3 regions of the Kocuria tytonicola genome follow, and region 1 is predicted to be linked to each of the others. Evidence: riboswitches for the same ligand, from Rfam matches in the RefSeq annotation. Region 1 holds a riboswitch; each other region holds the start of a gene.
The links. A riboswitch is a leader RNA that binds a small molecule or an ion and turns the genes downstream of it on or off. The one in region 1 is predicted to bind S-adenosylmethionine.
Positions count from the first base shown of each region.

Region 1 (5,841 bases):
TCGAGGGACAGCGTGAGCGTCCCGAACGTGTGCGACTGCAGGATGGAGATGCCTCCGAAGGCGATCTCGAAGCGCAGACCGTCACGCGCGGCCGCCGAGAGCACCTCCCCGATCCGGTTCTGGTCCGAGACGTCCACGAGCACCAGGCGCCCCGGGTGATCACGGCGCAGCGTGGCGAGCTCGTCCTCCCGCGGCACGGTGCGCATCACCGAGGACACGAACTTGCGGGTGGTCTCCGCCTTGGGGTGCGCGAAGATCTCCGCGGTGCTCCCCACCTCGACGACGCGCCCGCCGTCCATCACGGCCACTCGGTCCGCGACGGCGCGCACCACGTCCATCTCGTGGGTGATGAGCACGATGGTGATCCCCAGTTCACGGTTGACCCGGCGCAGCAGGCCCAGCACCTCCTGGGTGGTCTCCGGGTCCAGGGCGGAGGTGGACTCGTCCGCGAGCAGCAGCTCGGGGCTCGTGGCGAGCGCCCGGGCGACGCCCACGCGCTGCTTCTGCCCGCCCGAGAGCTGCTCGGGGTAGTTCCCGGCGCGCTCGGTGAGGCCCACGAACTCCAGCAGCTCCGCCACGCGGGCCTTCCGGTTCTCCGCGCTCCACCCGGCACGCTTGAGCGGGTACTCCACGTTGCCCGCCACCGTGCGCGAGGTGAACAGGTTGAACTGCTGGAAGATCATGCCGATGTCCCGGCGGACGGGTGCCAGCTGGGTCTCCGACCGGCCGTCCACGCGCCGCCCGGCAACCTCGAGGAAACCGGAGGTCACGGGCTCGAGGCCGTTGATGAGGCGCACGAGCGTGGACTTGCCGGCCCCGGAGTAGCCGATGACCGCGAAGATCTCGCCCCTGCGGATGTCCAGGTCCACGGACTCGACGGCGGTGACCGTGCGCCTGCGGCGTCGGTTCCCCGTCTCGAAGACCTTGCTGACGTCCCGGAAGCTGACCAGGGTGCTCGCCGTGTCGGCTGGGCTCACTTGCTCTGCTCCTTGAGGTCCTGCGAGTACCGCGCGAGCAGGTCCTTGAGCTCCTGCTGGTCCACCTTGGTGGGAACGGCGGTGCCCTTGGTCTCCTTCTTCTCGGCCTCCTGGACCGTGGAGTCGTAGTAGAAGCTCGCCACCTTCTTCAGCGTCTCGTTGTCCGCGTTCGCCTGGGTCGCGGCGAAGAGGTTGTCGTAGACCTTGGCGCTGTCGGCGGTGGGGTCGTCCTGCGCGAGCGCGTTCTTCGGGTCGAGGTTCGCGCGGTCCAGGAAGTCGTTGTTGACCACGGAACCGGCCACCGAGTCCATGGACAGCACGGTCTGCTCGGCGGAGACCGGGCGGACCTTGACCTTGGACTTCTCGGCGTCGAGGTCCTGCTCCGTGGGCGCGATCGTGTCCTTGGTGAAGGACACCAGCCCCTGCTGCTTCAGCAGGTTCAGGGAGCGCGAGAGGTTGATGGAGTCGTTGGGCACGGCGATCTCGTCACCCTGCTTGAGGTCCCCCACGGACTTCGCGGTCTTGGAGTACAGCCCCAGCGGGAAGATCGACGTGGAGCCCACGGGCGTGATGGTGTCCCCGGAGCTGTTGTTGTAGTCCGCGAGGTACGCGATGTGCTGGAACCAGTTCATGTCGATGTCCCCGCTCTTCAGTGCGGGGTTCGGCTGGCTGTAGTCGCTGAAGTCCACGTACTCGACCGTGACGTCGTGCTGCGCCGCCACGTCCTTGAGCGCATCCTGCACGGGGGTCGAGCCCACGATGCCGATGGTGATCTTGCCGTCCGCGGCCGGGTCCGTGTTCTCGGAGCCGCCACCGCACGCGGTGAGGGTCAGGCCCAGGGTGGTGGCCAGTACTACGGGGAGCAGTCGTTTGGTTCGCACGATCATGCCTTTCCAGGGTCGGGGTCCGGTCGCGCGGAGCGAAGGGTCCCGCCTGGATGAGGGCAATGATCAGACACGTGCCATTCGAAGAGAAACCGCACTTGCCGTGATCTTTTCGAACCGCGGCCGGATGGTCATCTGGGGCACCCCGCTACGGGAGAGGGTTGCCGTCCGGCCAGCCAGAGCTACGCGCCGGATCTCGTCATCCGCCCACGAGCCTAGCACGGGACTGCGGCACCACCGGCACCGCCCGTGCCTCAGCGGCCGCGGGAGATTCGCTCGCCCGCGTGGGCCCGGGCCCACCGCTCAGCCTCGAGGACATCCTCCAGCGTGGGCTCCCGCACCCCGTCGTGGTCTCCCACCACGCGCTCCACGAGGTCCACGATCCCCGTGAAGCCCAGCTCCCCGCGGTGGAACGCGTGCACGGCCTCCTCGTTCGCCGCGTTGAACACCGCGGGCCAGGTCCCGCCCAGAGACCCCGCGCGCTTCATGAGCTCCACCGCGGGAAAGGCCTCGGCGTCCAGGGGCTCGAACGTCCACTGCGCGGCGGTGCTCCAGTCGCACGGCACCGCCGCGCCGGTCACGCGGTGGGGCCAGCCGACGCCGAGCGCCAGGGGAAGCCGCATGTCCGGCGGGGAGGCCTGCGCGATCGTGGAGCCGTCCACGAACTGCACCATGGAGTGCACCACGGACTGCGGGTGCACGGTCACGTCGATGCGCTCCAGGTCCACGTCGAAGAGCAGGGACGCCTCCAGGACCTCGAGCGCCTTGTTGACCATCGTGGCGGAGTTGGTGGTCACCATGACTCCCATGTCCCATGTGGGGTGCTTGAGGGCCTGCGCGGGGGTGACGTCCGCGAGCTGCGCGCGGTTCATCCCGCGGAACGGGCCGCCGGACGCGGTCAGCACCAGACGTGCCACCTCCCCCGCCGTGCCGGAGCGCAGGGTCTGGGCAATGGCCGAGTGCTCGGAGTCCACCGGGATCAGCGCGTCGGCGAGGCCCGTGGCCTCGGCCGCGCGTTTCACGAGCGGCCCCCCGGCGATCAGCGACTCCTTGTTGGCCAGCGCCACGCGGTGCCCCGCCGTGAGAGCCGCGAGCGTGGGAGCCAGACCGATGCTGCCGGTGATCCCGTTGAGCACCACGTCCGTCCCGTTCCACTCGGCGATCCGCGTGGCCGCCTCGGGACCGTGGAACACCTCGGGAAGCGCCGCCGACGACGCCGCCCGCGTCCGTGCCGCGAGCAGCTCACGCAGCCGGGCGGCGTCGTCCGCCGTGCCACTCGTGCCCACGGCCGCCACCGCGAAGTCCACGGCCTGGCGCGCGAGCAGCTCCAGGTTGCCGGCACCGGCCGCGAGGGCGAGCACCCGGAAGGGCGGGTGCTCCGCGTCCGTGACGGGCCGGGCGAGCCGTGCCGCCGAGGCGACGACGTCCAGCGCCTGCGTGCCGATGGAGCCGGTGGAGCCCAGGATCACCAGACTGCGGGGGGCGTCCCGGGTGGCGCGGTCGAGGTCCGGGGTCATGGCGGGTGCGCTGTTCATGGGACCAGTATGGCCCGGACGCGGTGTGGGCCCGGCTCCGCAGATGCGACAAGGGCGCCACCTCGGAGGTGACGCCCTTGCGCGAAGGCCCCTCAGGGCCTGTGGGTCGTTCAGCGACGACGCCCGGTCACGAAGCCGTAGACCAGCAGCACGATGAGTGCGCCGACCACGGACGTGATGATGGTGCCGATGCTGATCTTGTCGATCCCGGCGTGCAGGCCCGGAATGAAGCTGCCCAGCCAGCCGCCGAGGAACGCGCCCACGACGCCCAGGATGATGGTCACGATGATCCCGCCACCCTGCTTGCCCGGCAGGATCAGCTTGGCGAGGGCGCCAGCGATCAGACCGAGGATGATCCAGCTAATAATGCCCATTTCTCCACCTCAAGTTGTCGTTGCTCGCGCATGCGGTTGCCCACATGACGGGGCGAGCCTCGCTCTGGTCAGCGAACTGCCGTTCAGTGTACTACCAGATAGCAGGACTATAGGCCTTACCGTCGGGTAGGAGATGTGGCTCACAGAAACCGCCCTCCCCCGCGATCAGTGGGCCACGGGCTTCTCCGCGCCCACACCCGTGAGCGAGCGCACCTCCATCTCGGACTGCTTGTACGGATCCTCCTTGCGGCGCTCCGTGACGGAGCCCAGGAAGCCCAGCAGGAACGAGGCCGGGATGGAGATGATGCCCGGGTTGGACAGCGGGTAGACGGCGAAGTCCGCGGTGGGGATCATGGACGTCTCCGCACCGGACATGACCGGGGAGAAGACGATCAGCACCACGGAGAGGATCAGCCCGCCGTACATGGACCACACGGCCCCTCGCGTGGTGAACCGCTTCCAGTACAGGGAGTAGAGGATGGTGGGCAGGTTGGCGGAGGCGGCCACCGCAAAGGCGAGGGCCACGAGGAACGCCACGTTCTGCCCCTGCGCGCCGATGCCACCCGCGATCGAGATCAGACCGATGACCACCACCGTGGTCTTGGCCACGCGCAGCTCCCGGCGGGGATCCGAGTTCCCCTTCTTGATCACCGACGTGTAGATGTCGTGCGCGAAGGAGGCCGACGCCGTGATGGCCAGTCCCGCGACCACCGCGAGGATCGTGGCGAACGCCACGGCCGCGATGAGCCCCATGAGCACCGATCCGCCCAGCTCGTAGGCCAGCAGCGGTGCTGCGGAGTTCACCCCGCCCGGCGCCGACTTGATCCGGTCCGAGCCGATCAGCGCCGCCGCGCCGAAGCCGAGCACCAGGGTGAAGAGGTAGAACAGGCCGATCAGCGAGATCGCCCAGACCACGGACTTGCGGGCCTCCTTGGCGGTGGGCACCGTGTAGAAGCGCATCAGCACGTGGGGCAGGCCGGCGGCACCGAGCACGAGGGCGAGGCCCAGGGAGATGAAGTCCAGCTTGGAGATCTCGCTCACGCCGTACTTCAGGCCGGGCTCGAGCATGGCGGGGTTGTTGTTGGTCTCCACCGCCGCGCCGAGGATCGAGGAGAAGTTGAAGCCGAACATGGCCAGGATCCACACGGTCATCACGGCCACCCCGGTCACCAGCAGGCACGCCTTGATGATCTGCACCCACGTGGTGCCCTTCATGCCGCCCACGAGCACGTAGACGATCATGATGACGCCCACGACGACGATCACCAGCGACTGCCCCGCCTTGGAGCCGATGCCCAGCAGCAGGGAGACGAGCGCGCCCGCTCCGGCCATCTGGGCGAGCAGGTAGAAGAACGTCACGGCCAGTGTGGAGATCGACGCCGCCACGCGCACCGGACGCTGGCGCAGCCGGAACGAGAGCACGTCCGCCATGGTGAACTTGCCGGTGTTGCGCAGCGGCTCGGCGATCAGCAGCAGCGCCACGAGCCACGCGACGAAGAAGCCGATCGAGTACAGGAACCCGTCGTAGCCCTGCAGGGCGATCGCTCCCACGATGCCCAGGAACGACGCCGCGGAGAGGTAGTCACCCGCGATGGCCAGGCCGTTCTGCGTTCCCGAGAAGGAGCGGCCGCCGGCGTAGTAGTCCGCCGCGGTGGCCGTGGACTTCGACGCCCGGATCACCACCACCAGGGTCACGAGCACGAAGCTGAGGAAGATGGAGATGTTGATCGCGGGGTTGCCCACGGTGGCCGAAGCGCCCTCCGCGAGGTGCACCGCCGGCAGGGTGGTGGCGAGGATGTTCACGGCCGAACCCCCTCGGACGTGCCGGGCTGCTCAGAGGCTCCGGGCTGCCCACGGTGCTGGATCGCGTGGTGCTGGGCCTCGAGCTGCTCCGCCTCGAGCTGCTCGCGCAGCGCCGTGGCCTGCGGGTCCAGCCGGCGGTTGGCGAACCGCACGTAGGCCGCCGTGATGCCGAACGTGGTCACGAACTGCAGCAGGCCCAGGACGAGTCCGAGGTTGATGTTGCCCAGCACCTTCAGCGACATGAACCCCGGCGCGTAGATGGCCAGCA
Region 1 covers NZ_RDEX01000002.1:284,576-290,416, reverse strand. The annotation lists gene EAE32_RS09515 (methionine ABC transporter ATP-binding protein) at 1-977, opposite strand, end outside; gene EAE32_RS09510 (MetQ/NlpA family ABC transporter substrate-binding protein) at 974-1,864, opposite strand; SAM riboswitch class IV at 1,951-2,065, opposite strand; gene dxr (1-deoxy-D-xylulose-5-phosphate reductoisomerase) at 2,116-3,378, opposite strand; gene EAE32_RS09500 (GlsB/YeaQ/YmgE family stress response membrane protein) at 3,507-3,770, opposite strand; gene EAE32_RS09495 (solute symporter family protein) at 3,936-5,567, opposite strand; gene EAE32_RS09490 (DUF485 domain-containing protein) at 5,570-5,841, opposite strand, start outside.

Region 2 (5,841 bases), 220 kb from region 1:
AAGCCGAACTGCAGGGCGGTGAGCGCAGTGTCCCCCGCGGTCCCCGTGCCGAGATCCTGGTACACGGTCACGATGCCGCCCCAGTTCCCCGCGAGCGCCACGACGAGCAGCAGCGCACCTCCCGCCACGGCCGCGGCGGCCGCGAGGGATCCCGCGCGGATCACGGCCCACACGTAGGAGCCCGCCCAGCGCGAGTACTGGCTCGTGCGCTGCAGCCAGGAGGCGGCATCCGTCCCGAGGACCGCTGCCAGCGAGCGCGAGACGCTCCAGCCGCCCACGAGTGCCCCCAGGCCCACGGGCAGCAGGGAGCACAGTGCCGCGGAGAGCAGGTCCACGGACACCTGGTCCGTGCGGGAGACCAGTGCCACCACCGCGGCGAGGAGCGCGTACGCCACCATGCCCGCGCAGAACGGCACGAGGAACTGCCCGCGCCAGCAGGCCCGCGCGATCCGCCGCCCGGCGACCACGGCGAGCGCAAACGGGATCAGCGTGAGACCGAGCGGCACCAGGGTGACGGTGCCACCGCCGTCCAGGGGCAACCCCTCGGCGGCCCGCACGTCCAGGGGCGTGCCGTGCGCAAGCAGCCAGCCGAGCCCGGCCAGCCGGAGGCTGCCGCCGGCGCCGAGCGTCGCGAAGCCCCCGGCCACCCAGACCGCGCCCAGCAGCAGAGCGCCGAGCAGCAGGCCCACCAGACCCACCGCGAGCATCTCGACGACGCCCTGCAGGGCCAGGGGCATGGGCAGCCCCGCGTCGTCGCGCTGCACCGCGGGGGGCTTCGCGGCGGGAGACGTCGCGGTGGCGGGCTGCGTGACGGAGCGTCGCGCCCCGGCGCCCCGTGCGCCGTCGTCCCCCCTGCCGAAATCCCCCGTACTGGAGCCTGGTGCGCCGCCCGGGGGGAGCCGTCCGGGTTCCCGCCGGTCGTCTGGGGCGGAACCGTCCGCGGCGGAGGAGCCGCGCGCTCGCCATCGGTCGCGTACGCCCGTGATCGCACCGGGCACTGAGGGAAGTTTCATCACGCTCATCTTTCCACGTCCGGGCGGCCGCGGCCCGCAGCGCTGTTCGTCCGGACTTCACCCGCAGGACACCGGTGCGTGACGCCGCGGTGGGGCACGGACGCCAGGGTGGAGGCGTGAGAATCGCACTGGTGGCAGAACAGTTCCTCCCCCACGTCAACGGCGTCACCCACTCCGTGATCCGCGTCCTGGAACACCTGCGCGACCACGGCCACGAGGCCATGGTGATCGCTCCTTCCTACGAGAAGACCCTCTTCCTGGGCTCCGTGGACCACGTGGACGGCGTGCGTGTGGAGCGTATTCCCTCCCTCCCGCTCGCCGGGTACCCGGAGGTGCGCGTCGCAAGCTGCACCGTGAACCGGATGCAGCGCATCCTGGCGCGCTTCGCGCCGGACGTGGTCCACGTGGCCTCCCCCTTCATCCTGGGCTGGCAGGCCATCCAGGCCGCCAAGGGCCTGGGTCTGCCGTGCGTGGCCGTCTACCAGACGGACGTCCCCGGCTACGCCGCGCGCTACGGCGCCGCGCTCCTGGAGAAGAGCATGTGGTCCCACGTGCGCACCATGCACAACAGCGCCACCCTCACCCTGGCCCCCTCCACGGCGTCCATCGCCTCCCTGCACGAGCACGGGGTGCAGCGGGTCCACACGTGGCGCCGCGGCGTGGACACCGTCCGCTTCAGCCCGGACCGGCGCGACGACGCGTGGCGCGATCGGGTGGGCGGCGGCCGGCGGATCGTCGGGTACGTGGGGCGGCTCGCTCCGGAGAAGCAGGTGGCGGACCTCGTGGTCCTGGACTCCCTGCCGGACACCCAGCTCGTGGTGGTGGGCTCCGGCCCCCAGAAGGAGTCGCTGCGTGCGCTGCTCCCCCACGCCCACTTCGAGGGGTTCCTCTCCGGCACCGAGCTGGCCACGGTCATGGCCTCCCTGGACGTGTTCGTCCACCCCGGCGAGCACGAGACGTTCTGCCAGACCATCCAGGAGGCCATGGCCTGCGCGGTCCCCGTGGTCGCCGTGGGCCGCGGCGGCCCGCTGGACCTCGTGGACTCCTCCCGCAACGGCTGGCTCTACCGCCCCGGGGACACCGAGGCCCTGCGGGATCGGGTGCGGGACCTCGTGGGCGACGACGCCAAGCGTCTCGCGTTCGCGCGCACGGCCCACCGGACGGTGCAGACCCGCACGTGGGACGCCGTGTGCGACCAGCTCGTGGAGCACTACGGGCGAGCGGCCCGCGTGAACTCCCGCACGAACGGGGCACGGCGGACGGGGCTGGGCGCCCGCTGACCGGACGGCCCGGGCCACGAGGCTCCGTTGGTTAAGTTTTGATGACATTCCCGGCCGCTCCCTGGCTCGCACCGGGCAGCGCTGACTAGGCTCGAACCACCTTCACGAGATGCGCCTGCGCACGGGCCACTGGCCCGCGCGCTCACCCGAGCTCCAACTCGGCGCACGCCAACCCTCGGTTCAGGGGTGGTTTGGATGACGAAGTGGCCGATTCACACGTGTGACTCCGGCAAGCGACCAGAAACAACCAGAGGCCCCGGAAGATGAACAGCACAGCACAGCGACCCCCGTCCACCCAGCGGACGAGCCCCGACTCCCGCGAGCAGTGGGTGGACGTCACCGTCCACGCGGACACCGCGCACCACCTCGTGTCGCTCACGGAGCCCGACGGCCAGCAGCACCAGTACGCCACGGACGACGTCCGTGCGGTTGCCGCGGCCGCGCAGCACACCCGCGGAAGGGGCCAGTGGTGCGCCAAGTACCGCAGGCTCCTGGTCCCCGGGGCCTCCGGCGTCACCGGCGGGATGTCCTTCTACAAGCTGGAGCCGCTCTCCGCCTGAGCGCCTCGGCGCTCCCCGGCACCGGGGCAGACCGGTCCGGAGCACGACGACGCCCGGCACCTCACGGCGCCGGGCGTCGTCGTTGGCCGGGTCGAGGGCTACTGCTGCCCGGCCCCGTGGTCCGCCGCGATCAGCTCCGCGGCCCGCTCACCGATCATGTAGACGGTGATGTTGGGGTTCACGGTCACTAGCTCCGGCATCACGGAGGCGTCCGCGACGCGCAGCCCCCTCACCCCCTTGACCCGCAGCTGGGGGTCCAGGGGCGAGTCCGCGTCCTCCACCGGACCCATGCGGCACGAGCCCGCCGGGTGGTACACGGTGTTGTGGGTGCGGCGGATGTAGTCCGCGATCTCCTCGTCGCTCTGCACGTCCTCCCCGGGGAACAGCTCCCTGCCGGCCCACTCGGACATGCCCTGCTGCGCCACGATCTCCCGCGCGCGGCGGATGCCCGCCGTCATGATGCGCATGTCGTAGCCCTCGGGATCCGTGAAGTAGCGGGGATCCACACGGGGCTTGTCCCGGAAGTCACGCGTGCGCAGCCGCACGGTGCCGCGCGAGCGGGCGTGGGTCACGTTCGGGGTCAGGCAGAACGCGTTGTCCGCCGTGGGATAGCCCTGGCGGTAGGTGTGCATGTCGAAGTTCACGCTGCCGTAGTGCATCATCAGGTCCGGGCGGTCCAGGCCCTCGTCCACCTGGTCGAACACGCCGATCTCCCACCACTGGGTGGAGTCCTCCACCATGGGCTGCTTCGCCTCCCACTGGATCACCGCCTCCGGGTGGTCCTGCAGGTGCGAGCCGACGCCCGGGGAGTCCACGAGCACGTCCACGCCCACCTCGGAGAGGTGCTCGGCGGGGCCGATGCCGGAGAGCATGAGCAGCTTGGGGGTGTCGATCGCACCGGCGGAGACGACCACCTCGCGGCGGGCGGAGATCACGTGCGCCTTGCCGAACGCGTTGTCCGTGACCTCCACGCCGGTGGCGCGGCGGTCCTCGTCGAAGAGCACCCGCTTGACCTGGGTGCCCGTGAGAATCGTGAGGTTCTCACGGTCCTGGGCGGGGTGCAGGTAGCTCACGGAGGAGGAGGACCGCGTGCCGTCCTCGCGGGCGCTGATCTGGAAGAAGCTCGCGCCCTGCGTCACGGTCTTGCCGGTGTTGAAGTCCGCGCGGGGGATGCCTGCCTGTTCGGCCGCCTCCAGCAGGGCGACGCCGCTCGGGTCCGCCGGGGGCACGGTGCGCAGCCGAACGGGGCCGTCGTGGCCGTGGTGGGCGCCCGGGTCCTCGTTGTTCTCCAGCTTCTGGTAGAGCCGGAACGCCAGCTCGGAGTTCCAGCCCTGCGCCCCGTGCTTGGACTCCCACTCGTCCAGGTCCTCGCTCGGTGCCCAGAACGCGATGCAGGAGTTGTGGGACGAGCAGCCGCCCAGCACCTTGGCACGGGCCATGCGCATGAAGGAGTTGCCGTTCTCCTGCTCCTCCAGCGGGTAGTCCCAGTCGTGGCCGGACTCCAGCAGCTCCATCCAGCGGTTGAGCTGCAGCACCTCGGGGTACCCGGCGTCGTGGTCGCCGGCCTCCAGCAGGGCCACGGACACGCTCGGGTCCTCGCTCAGGCGCGCGGCGACCACGGCACCGGCGGAGCCTGCACCCACCACCACGTAGTCGTACTCGGCCAGGGTGTTCTTCTCGCTCATGTCTTCTCCCTTCGTCGGGGTGTGCGACGCCGCGCGCGCCCGCCAGCTGCGGGCGGTGCGGGCGCGGCGTCGTCGGCCGGGGCGCCGGGGCGGGCCCGGCGCGGCGGTGCGCTCAGTGCTGCGCGAACCACCCGGTCACGGCCGGTCGGACGTTCTGGTAGACGTGCTTGGTCTCCTGGTACTCCCCCAGCCCGGCGTGGCCCAGCTCGCGGCCCACGCCGGACTGCTTCATGCCGCCCCACTCCGCCTGCGGCAGGTAGGGGTGGAAGTCGTTGATCCACACGGTGCCGTGGCGCAGCTTCCCGGCCACCCGCTGGGACTTGCCCGCGTCCTGGCTCCACACGGCGCCGGCCAGGCCGTAGTACGTGTCGTTGGCGATCGCCACGGCCTCCTCCTCGGTGCGGAAGGTCTCCACGGTCACGGTGGGGCCGAAGGCCTCGTCGTGCACGCAGTCCATGTCCGGGGTGCACCCGTCGATCACCGTGGGCAGGTAGAAGCAGCCGTTCTCGAGCTGCAGCGTTCCGTCCGCGGAGGGCCCCTCGGCGAAGCGGCCGCCGCAGCGGATGCGCGCACCCTGCTCGCGGGCACGCTCCACGTAGGCGTGCACCTTGTCCCGGTGCGCCTCGGAGATCAGCGCGCCGGTCTCGGCCTTCTCGTCGAACGGGCCGCCCAGCAGGATGGCCTCCGCGCGCGCCGCGAGATCGCCCACGAACGTCTCCGCGATGGACTCCTCCACCACCAGCCGCGCTCCGGCGGAGCAGACCTGCCCCGAGTGCACGAACGCGGCGTTCAGGGCGTTGTCCAGCGCGGCGTCGTAGTCCGCGTCCGCGAAGACGACGTTGGGGTTCTTGCCGCCCAGCTCGAGGGCCACCTTCTTGACGGTGGCCGCGGCCTCGCGGGCGACCACACGGCCGGTCACGAGCCCGCCGGTGAAGGACACGAGGTCCACGCGGGGGTCGGAGGACAGCGGCGCGCCGGCCTCCGCCCCGGCACCCAGCACGAGGTTGGCCACACCCGCGGGCAGCCCCAGCTCCTCGAGCACCTGCATCATGAGGATGGCCGTGTGGGGCGTGAGCTCGGCCGGCTTGAGCACGAAGGTGTTGCCCGCCGCGAGCGCGGGTGCGATCTTCCACGCGGCCTGCAGCAGCGGGTAGTTCCACGGGGTGATGAGACCGCACACGCCCACGGGCTCGTGGACCACGCGGCTGACCACGTCCGGGTTCCCGGCGTCCACCACGCGGCCCGCGTCCTGCGCGGCGATCCTGCCGAAGTGCTCGAAGCAGTCCGCGATGTCCGAGATGTC
Region 2 covers NZ_RDEX01000002.1:62,132-67,972, reverse strand. The annotation lists gene EAE32_RS08565 (cell division protein PerM) at 1-1,013, opposite strand, end outside; gene EAE32_RS08560 (glycosyltransferase family 4 protein) at 1,130-2,293, shown strand; SAM riboswitch class IV at 2,394-2,535, shown strand; gene EAE32_RS08555 (hypothetical protein) at 2,557-2,853, shown strand; gene EAE32_RS08550 (GMC family oxidoreductase) at 2,952-4,538, opposite strand; gene EAE32_RS08545 (aldehyde dehydrogenase family protein) at 4,651-5,841, opposite strand, start outside.
Region 2: linked by a shared signal. The riboswitch ahead of EAE32_RS08555 (hypothetical protein) and the one ahead of EAE32_RS09510 (MetQ/NlpA family ABC transporter substrate-binding protein) in region 1 are both predicted to bind S-adenosylmethionine.

Region 3 (5,841 bases), on a different contig from region 1:
AGCGGGAGCCCGTCCAGGATGCCGCGGGCCCGGTCCACGAGATCGGTGGCGAGCGCCACCCCCGCCTCCCGCGCGCCCGACGCCGTCAGGGCCGCCCGCGCGGCCGCCACCGTGGTGGTTCCCGCCGCGAGGTCCTCGAGCACCCGGCGGACGTCAGGGGTCTGCATCCCGTGGGCGGTCAGCACGGTGGCCTTGCCCGAGCGGAGGTCCGCGTCCACGGACTTGCCCGTCACCTCGGGGTCCCCGAAGGTTCCCAGGACGTCGTCCACCACCTGGTAGCCCACCCCGAGCAGCGCTCCCGCGCGGGCCAGGCGCTCGGCCTGCTCCGCGGGCGCCCCGGCGAGCAGCGCACCCGCGCGCAGCGGCGCCTCGAACGAATACGTGGCGGTCTTCAGCCGCTCCATGTCCAGGATGTCCTGCACCCCGGGGTGCTCCGCCCCGAACCGGTGCAGGGACAGCAGCAGGTCGTCCAGCTCCCCGGCTGCGGACGCGGACACCGCCTCGAAGACCACGTCCGCCACGGCACGCGAACGCTCCGGGTGGGTGGTGCACGTGGTCGCCAGCCGCAGCGCGCCCGCGAGCAGCAGGTCCCCGGCGAGGATCGCCGCGGACTCCCCCGCGTGCTCGGCCTCGTGCTCAGGTGCCCCCGCTGCGGCGGCGTCCCGGCGGAACAGCTCCCCCACCGTGGGCCGGCCGCGTCGCCGCCAGTCGCGGTCCACCACGTCGTCGTGCACCAGCAGGGCGGCGTGCAGCATCTCGAACGACGCCGCCAGCCGCACGCACTGCGGGTCCGGCAGCTCGTGCGCGGGGGACCCTTCGGGGCCGGCCGCTGGTGCCCCCGGAGGAACAGAGGCGGGTGCTCCCGCGGGAACGGAGGCGGGTGCTCCGGACGGGCCGGGCGCCGGTGTGCCGGCGCGGCCAGGTGCGGCTGCTCCGGCGGAACCGGCGGCGGCGAACGCGGACCAGGCAATGTGCGTGAGGCGGGGCCGGATGAGCTTGCCGCCGGCCAGCTGCCCGCGCACCCGTTCCCACAGCACGGGGAACCCCGGGCTGGCGGGAACACGGTTGCCCGGGGCGGCGAAGAACTCGTCCAGCTCGTGCTGGACGGCGGTGCGGAACCGGACCCAGGCGGCGTCGTCCACCGGCAGGGAGGCCGCGGGGGACGTGTCCCGCACCCGGGACGGGCGGGGAGCGGCGAGGATCGCGGAGGGGTCCGGTCCGGGCGCGCTCACGGGCTCCCCCCGGTGCCACCGAGCCGCCCGCCCGGCCTGGGCGCCGCCGTGTCCATGGCACCGGCGGGCCCAGCTGCGGGGGTCTCAGCGGGCTTCTCCGCCGGGCGCTCCCGCAGCTCGTCCAGGTGGGCCTCCATGCGCGCCGCGGTCCCCGTGAGGAACTGCAGGACGGCCTGCCTGCCGGACTCGTCCAGGGCTGCGAGCTGCTCCTCGACCATCGCCACCATGGGGGCCACGTGGGCGGCCACCTCCGCCCTGGAACGGTCCACGGCACGCACCGTCATGCGGCGGCGGTCCTCCTCGTGCGGCTCGCGGACCACGTGCCCGGCGCGGACCAGCCGGTCCACCATGGCAGTGGCGGAGGCCGTGGTGATGTGCAGCGCGCGGGCCAGCTCCGTGGGGCCCATGGGGCGGCGCAGCAGCAGGGCCATGGCCGTGTAGTCGGTGTCCCGCAGCCCCATGGTGCGGCGCACCTGGAAACCGATCTCCTGGTTCAGGGTGATCACCCGCCGCAGCGCACGCGAGTGGGGCCCGGCGTTGACGAGCTCCGCGCCGCTGCTGTCCATGCCGCACCTCGAGTCCACGATGGTTAGATCATCTAGTAAGCATCATGCGGTACACGGGCGAACGCTGTCCAACCCCGTGCACCCAGTCCGGCGTGCCACCTCCGGCGGCGCACCCGCGCATGTCCGGAGGGTGGCCCCACCGGTTTCCACGGCACGTCCGGCACCTGACGGCCGGGGCGCCTGCGCCGTCGCCGCCGCTCAGCCCAGCCGGCGCAGCGCCCTCATCACGGAGCCGCCGTAGCCCCCGCCGAAGCGGATGGCGTGGATCAGCAGCGGCGGCAGCTGGTACCACGGCACACGCTGGTGCCAGCCGTCGGCGAGGGGGTAGGTCTCGTCGTAGGCGGCAAAGCAGTCCCGCCCGAAGCCGCCGAAGAGCTGCATCATGGCGAGGTCGTACTCCCGGTGGCCGTAGAACGCCGAGGGGTCGATGAGCCAGTTCGCGCCCGCGCGGTCCACCACCCGGTTCCCGGCCCAGAGGTCTCCGTGCACCAGGCTCGGGGGCTCGGGCGGCCCCGCGAGCTCGGCGGCCCGCGGAGCGAGGCTCGCCAGCAGGCCCGACGCCGCGGGGTCCAGGTTCCCGGCATCGACCGCCTCGCGCAGCAGCGGCTCGATGCGGCGCCGCAGCAGGAAGTCCGCCCAGTCGTCGGTGGGGGTGAGGTCCACGGGCGCCGATCCAATGCGCTCGGGGAGGTCCGGGGAGAGCCACCCCACGTGCGGCGCGCGGGCCCGGTGGATCAGGGCCAGCCCGGTGCCGAAGCTGCGTTCCGTGGCGGCGTCACGGCCGCCCGAGGCCTCGTCGATCCACTCCAGCACGAGCGCGTCCTCGCTCACGTGGCGCACGCGCGGGACCCGCACCTCCTCGGGGCACACCGCGCGCAGCGCCTCCAGCCCCGCGGCCTCGACCGGCAGGACCCCCTCGGCGGCGTGCGGCATGGTCTTGGCGAACAGAGGACCCGCCGGGGTCTCCAGGCGGAAGGCGTTGGCACTGTCCCCGCCGCTGAGCGGGTGGGCGGCGCGGACGTGAAGATCGCTCACGAGCTCCCGGGGGAGCTGGTCCAGGTGTGACATGACTCCTGTCTAGCACCGCGCTCCGACAGGCGCACGGGCCGGCGGAGGTCTCGGAGAGCCGTCGCGGTGGGGCGCGTCGCAGCGTCCCGCCCCCCGTCAACGGCATGCGTGTGCATGGACAACGGTGCCGCACCGCCGCGTCGTGACCCCCGCCTCACCAGGCACGATGCGCCGCGTTGCTAGCATGTCGTCATCACTGCCCCACGCCATTGCACGACGGCGCCCGCGCACCCGGACGCGTCGGCGCACGTTCGTGACACCCGTTCCGCGCTGACCCGCTGCGAGGACATCATGGCCCCCTTCCTGCACCGTCACCGCCCCGAAACCTTCCTCTACGCCCTGGCCGCCGTTCTCGGTGTCCTGGGCGCGGTGGGCTACGCCGGCTCCTACTTCTCCAGCGACTGGGCCGTGAGGTACCCGGTCCTGCCCTTCTTCCTGGTGCTGCTGGCGGGTTCCCTCACCCTGACCGCCGTGACGCTGTCCCTGGTGCGGCTCTTCCACCAGGACCGCTACCCGGAGGACCCGCTCGATCCGGAGGCCCCCTCGGCCGCACCAGCCGCCGAGGACGCCCCGCGCAGCGGCAGCTCGGCGGCGCATCCGCCCCGCTGAGGCCGAAGGCGCTCCGCCGCCCGGACTTTTGACAGACCAGCGGCCCGTGCTACCGTCGCTCGCACATCAAGGATCATGAGTTCCGGCGCAAAGCTCTGGCTGGCCGGACGGCAACCCTCCTGCTGTAGTGGGGTGCCCCAGATGACGATCCGGCCGTCGCGCAACCGCGTGATCGGCAAGTACGGCGCTCGGATCTCACACCTCCGGCGTCCTACCGCCGGAGGTTTTCTCGTATGCCCGCACCGTTGGCAGCAGCCCGCACCGCCCCCGTCCACCCGGTGGAGCCTCCCACGGGCACGTCCTGGCTCGTGCGCCGGCCCCGCCGCTCCACGCTCGTCTCGTTCGAGGTGTTCCCGCCACGTCCCACCGCGGACCCGAACACCGTGTGGCGCAGCATCGACGCCATGGCCCAGGCCGGCCCGGACTTCTTCTCCGTCACGCACGGCCACTCGGGTGCCCCCGGCGTCACCCGTGAGGCGCTGCGGCACCTGCGCCGCACCACGAACACCCCGGTCATGGCCCACTTCACGTGCGGCGGCACCGATCGCGCGGGCCTGGAGAGCGCCGTGGAGCAGCTGCTGGACGACGGCGTCCGCGACCTCCTCGCCCTGCGCGGGGACCCGCCGCTGGGCGGCGCCGAGTGGGTGACCCCTCCGGGCGGATTGAACCGCGCCTCGGACCTCGTGCGGCTCGTGCGGGACGTGGAGCGGCGTCGTTTCGGGGACGGGTTCCGCCCCGGGACCCGGCCGCTGTCCGTGTCCGTGGCCTGCTACCCCTCACCCGCGCGGGGGCGTGACTTCGAGGCGGACCTCGCGTCCCTGTGGGACAAGCAGGAGGCCGGCGCGGACTACGGGATCACCCAGGTGCTCTACGAGCCCGAGGACTACGCCCGGTTCCTGGAGCGGGCCCGCTCCGAGGGCATCCACATCCCCGTGGTGGCCGGGCTGATGCCCCTCACGGACCCCCGGCGGCTGCGGCGGATGACCGAGATCACCGGCGTCTCCGTGCCGCGGCGCCTCACGGACTTCCTCGCCGCGGACTCCCCCGAGGACATGCGCCACCGCGGCATCGCGGCCACGCTCTCGCTCATCGACGACCTCCTGGACCTGGGCTGCGCCGGGTTCCACCTCTACACGTTCAACCGGCCCGAGGCAGCACTCACCATCCTGGAGCACCTGCGCGTCCGGGACGCCGCCCGGGAGTACCGCGGCCGCAGTCCCGCGGTGTAGCCCGCGGCGTAGCCCCGGCGGCAGCCAACCGGGGACCCGCGCGCCGCGCCCCCAGGCCCCCAGGCCCCCAGGCACTCGGACATTCAGACACCCCACCACCCGTTTCGCGAGCGCACCCGCCCGCGAGCGCGGTTCCGCACACCCTCTTCCACCCCAGACAACCCCTGACACCCCTGACGAAGGAGTTCCCATGACCACCCAGCACACCCCCGCGTTCCCCACCGCCACCGTCCTGGGCTATCCCCGGATCGGCCCGGACCGCGATCTCAAACGGGCCCTGGAGGCCTACTGGAAGGACCCGCGGGAGCACCCCGCGAGCACCGTCCTGGACACCCTCGCGCAGCTGCGGGAGCGCACGACGACGCGGCTCACCCAGCTCGGTCTGACCGACGACGCCGCCGTGCCCGGCGAGGGCTTCGCCGTGGACCACGTGCTGGACACCGCCCTCGCCCTGGGTGCGGTGCCGGCCCGCTTCGCCGCGGACGGCTTCCGTGCCGCCGCCCCGGACACCGCGCGCGGCATCGAGCTGGTGACCACCCTGTCCCGGGGCACGGACCACCTGGAGCCGCTGGAGATGACCAAGTGGTTCGACACGAACTACCACTACTACGTTCCCGAGATCGGGCCGGACACACCCCTCAGCGCGCACCCCGAGAGCCTCGTGTCCCGCTACCGGGACACCCTGCGCCGTACCGGGACCAGGACCCGCCCCGTGCTCGTGGGCCCGGTGACGCTGCTGCTGCTGTCCCGCCCCGAGACCACCGACGACGCCCCGGCCGACCCGCTGGCCCGGCTCGACGACGTGGTGGGCCACTACCTCACGATCCTCTCGGAGCTCGCGGCTGCTGGCGTGCAGTGGGTGCAGCTGGACGAGCCCGCGCTCGCCGCGGACGGCTGGGCCGTGGACCGCGCGGAGATCGTCACGGCCCTTGAAGCCGCCTACGCCCGGCTCACCCACCCCGTGCACCGGCCCGCGGTGCTCGTGACCGTGGGCTACGGGGAGGCCGGGGAGGACGCGCTGCTCGCCCTCGCCCGGACGGACGCGGACGCCCTGGCCGTGGACCTCGACCGCGGGGACGTGCCCTCGGCCGCCGCGCTCGAGGCGTGGGGCGGACGTGCGGTGGTGGGCGGCGTCGT
Region 3 covers NZ_RDEX01000003.1:12,134-17,974, reverse strand. The annotation lists gene EAE32_RS09935 (polyprenyl synthetase family protein) at 1-1,232, opposite strand, end outside; gene EAE32_RS09930 (MarR family winged helix-turn-helix transcriptional regulator) at 1,229-1,798, opposite strand; gene EAE32_RS09925 (fructosamine kinase family protein) at 1,997-2,866, opposite strand; gene EAE32_RS09920 (hypothetical protein) at 3,158-3,475, shown strand; SAM riboswitch class IV at 3,547-3,663, shown strand; gene EAE32_RS09915 (methylenetetrahydrofolate reductase) at 3,709-4,704, shown strand; gene metE (5-methyltetrahydropteroyltriglutamate--homocysteine S-methyltransferase) at 4,895-5,841, shown strand, end outside.
Region 3: linked by a shared signal. The riboswitch ahead of EAE32_RS09915 (methylenetetrahydrofolate reductase) and the one ahead of EAE32_RS09510 (MetQ/NlpA family ABC transporter substrate-binding protein) in region 1 are both predicted to bind S-adenosylmethionine.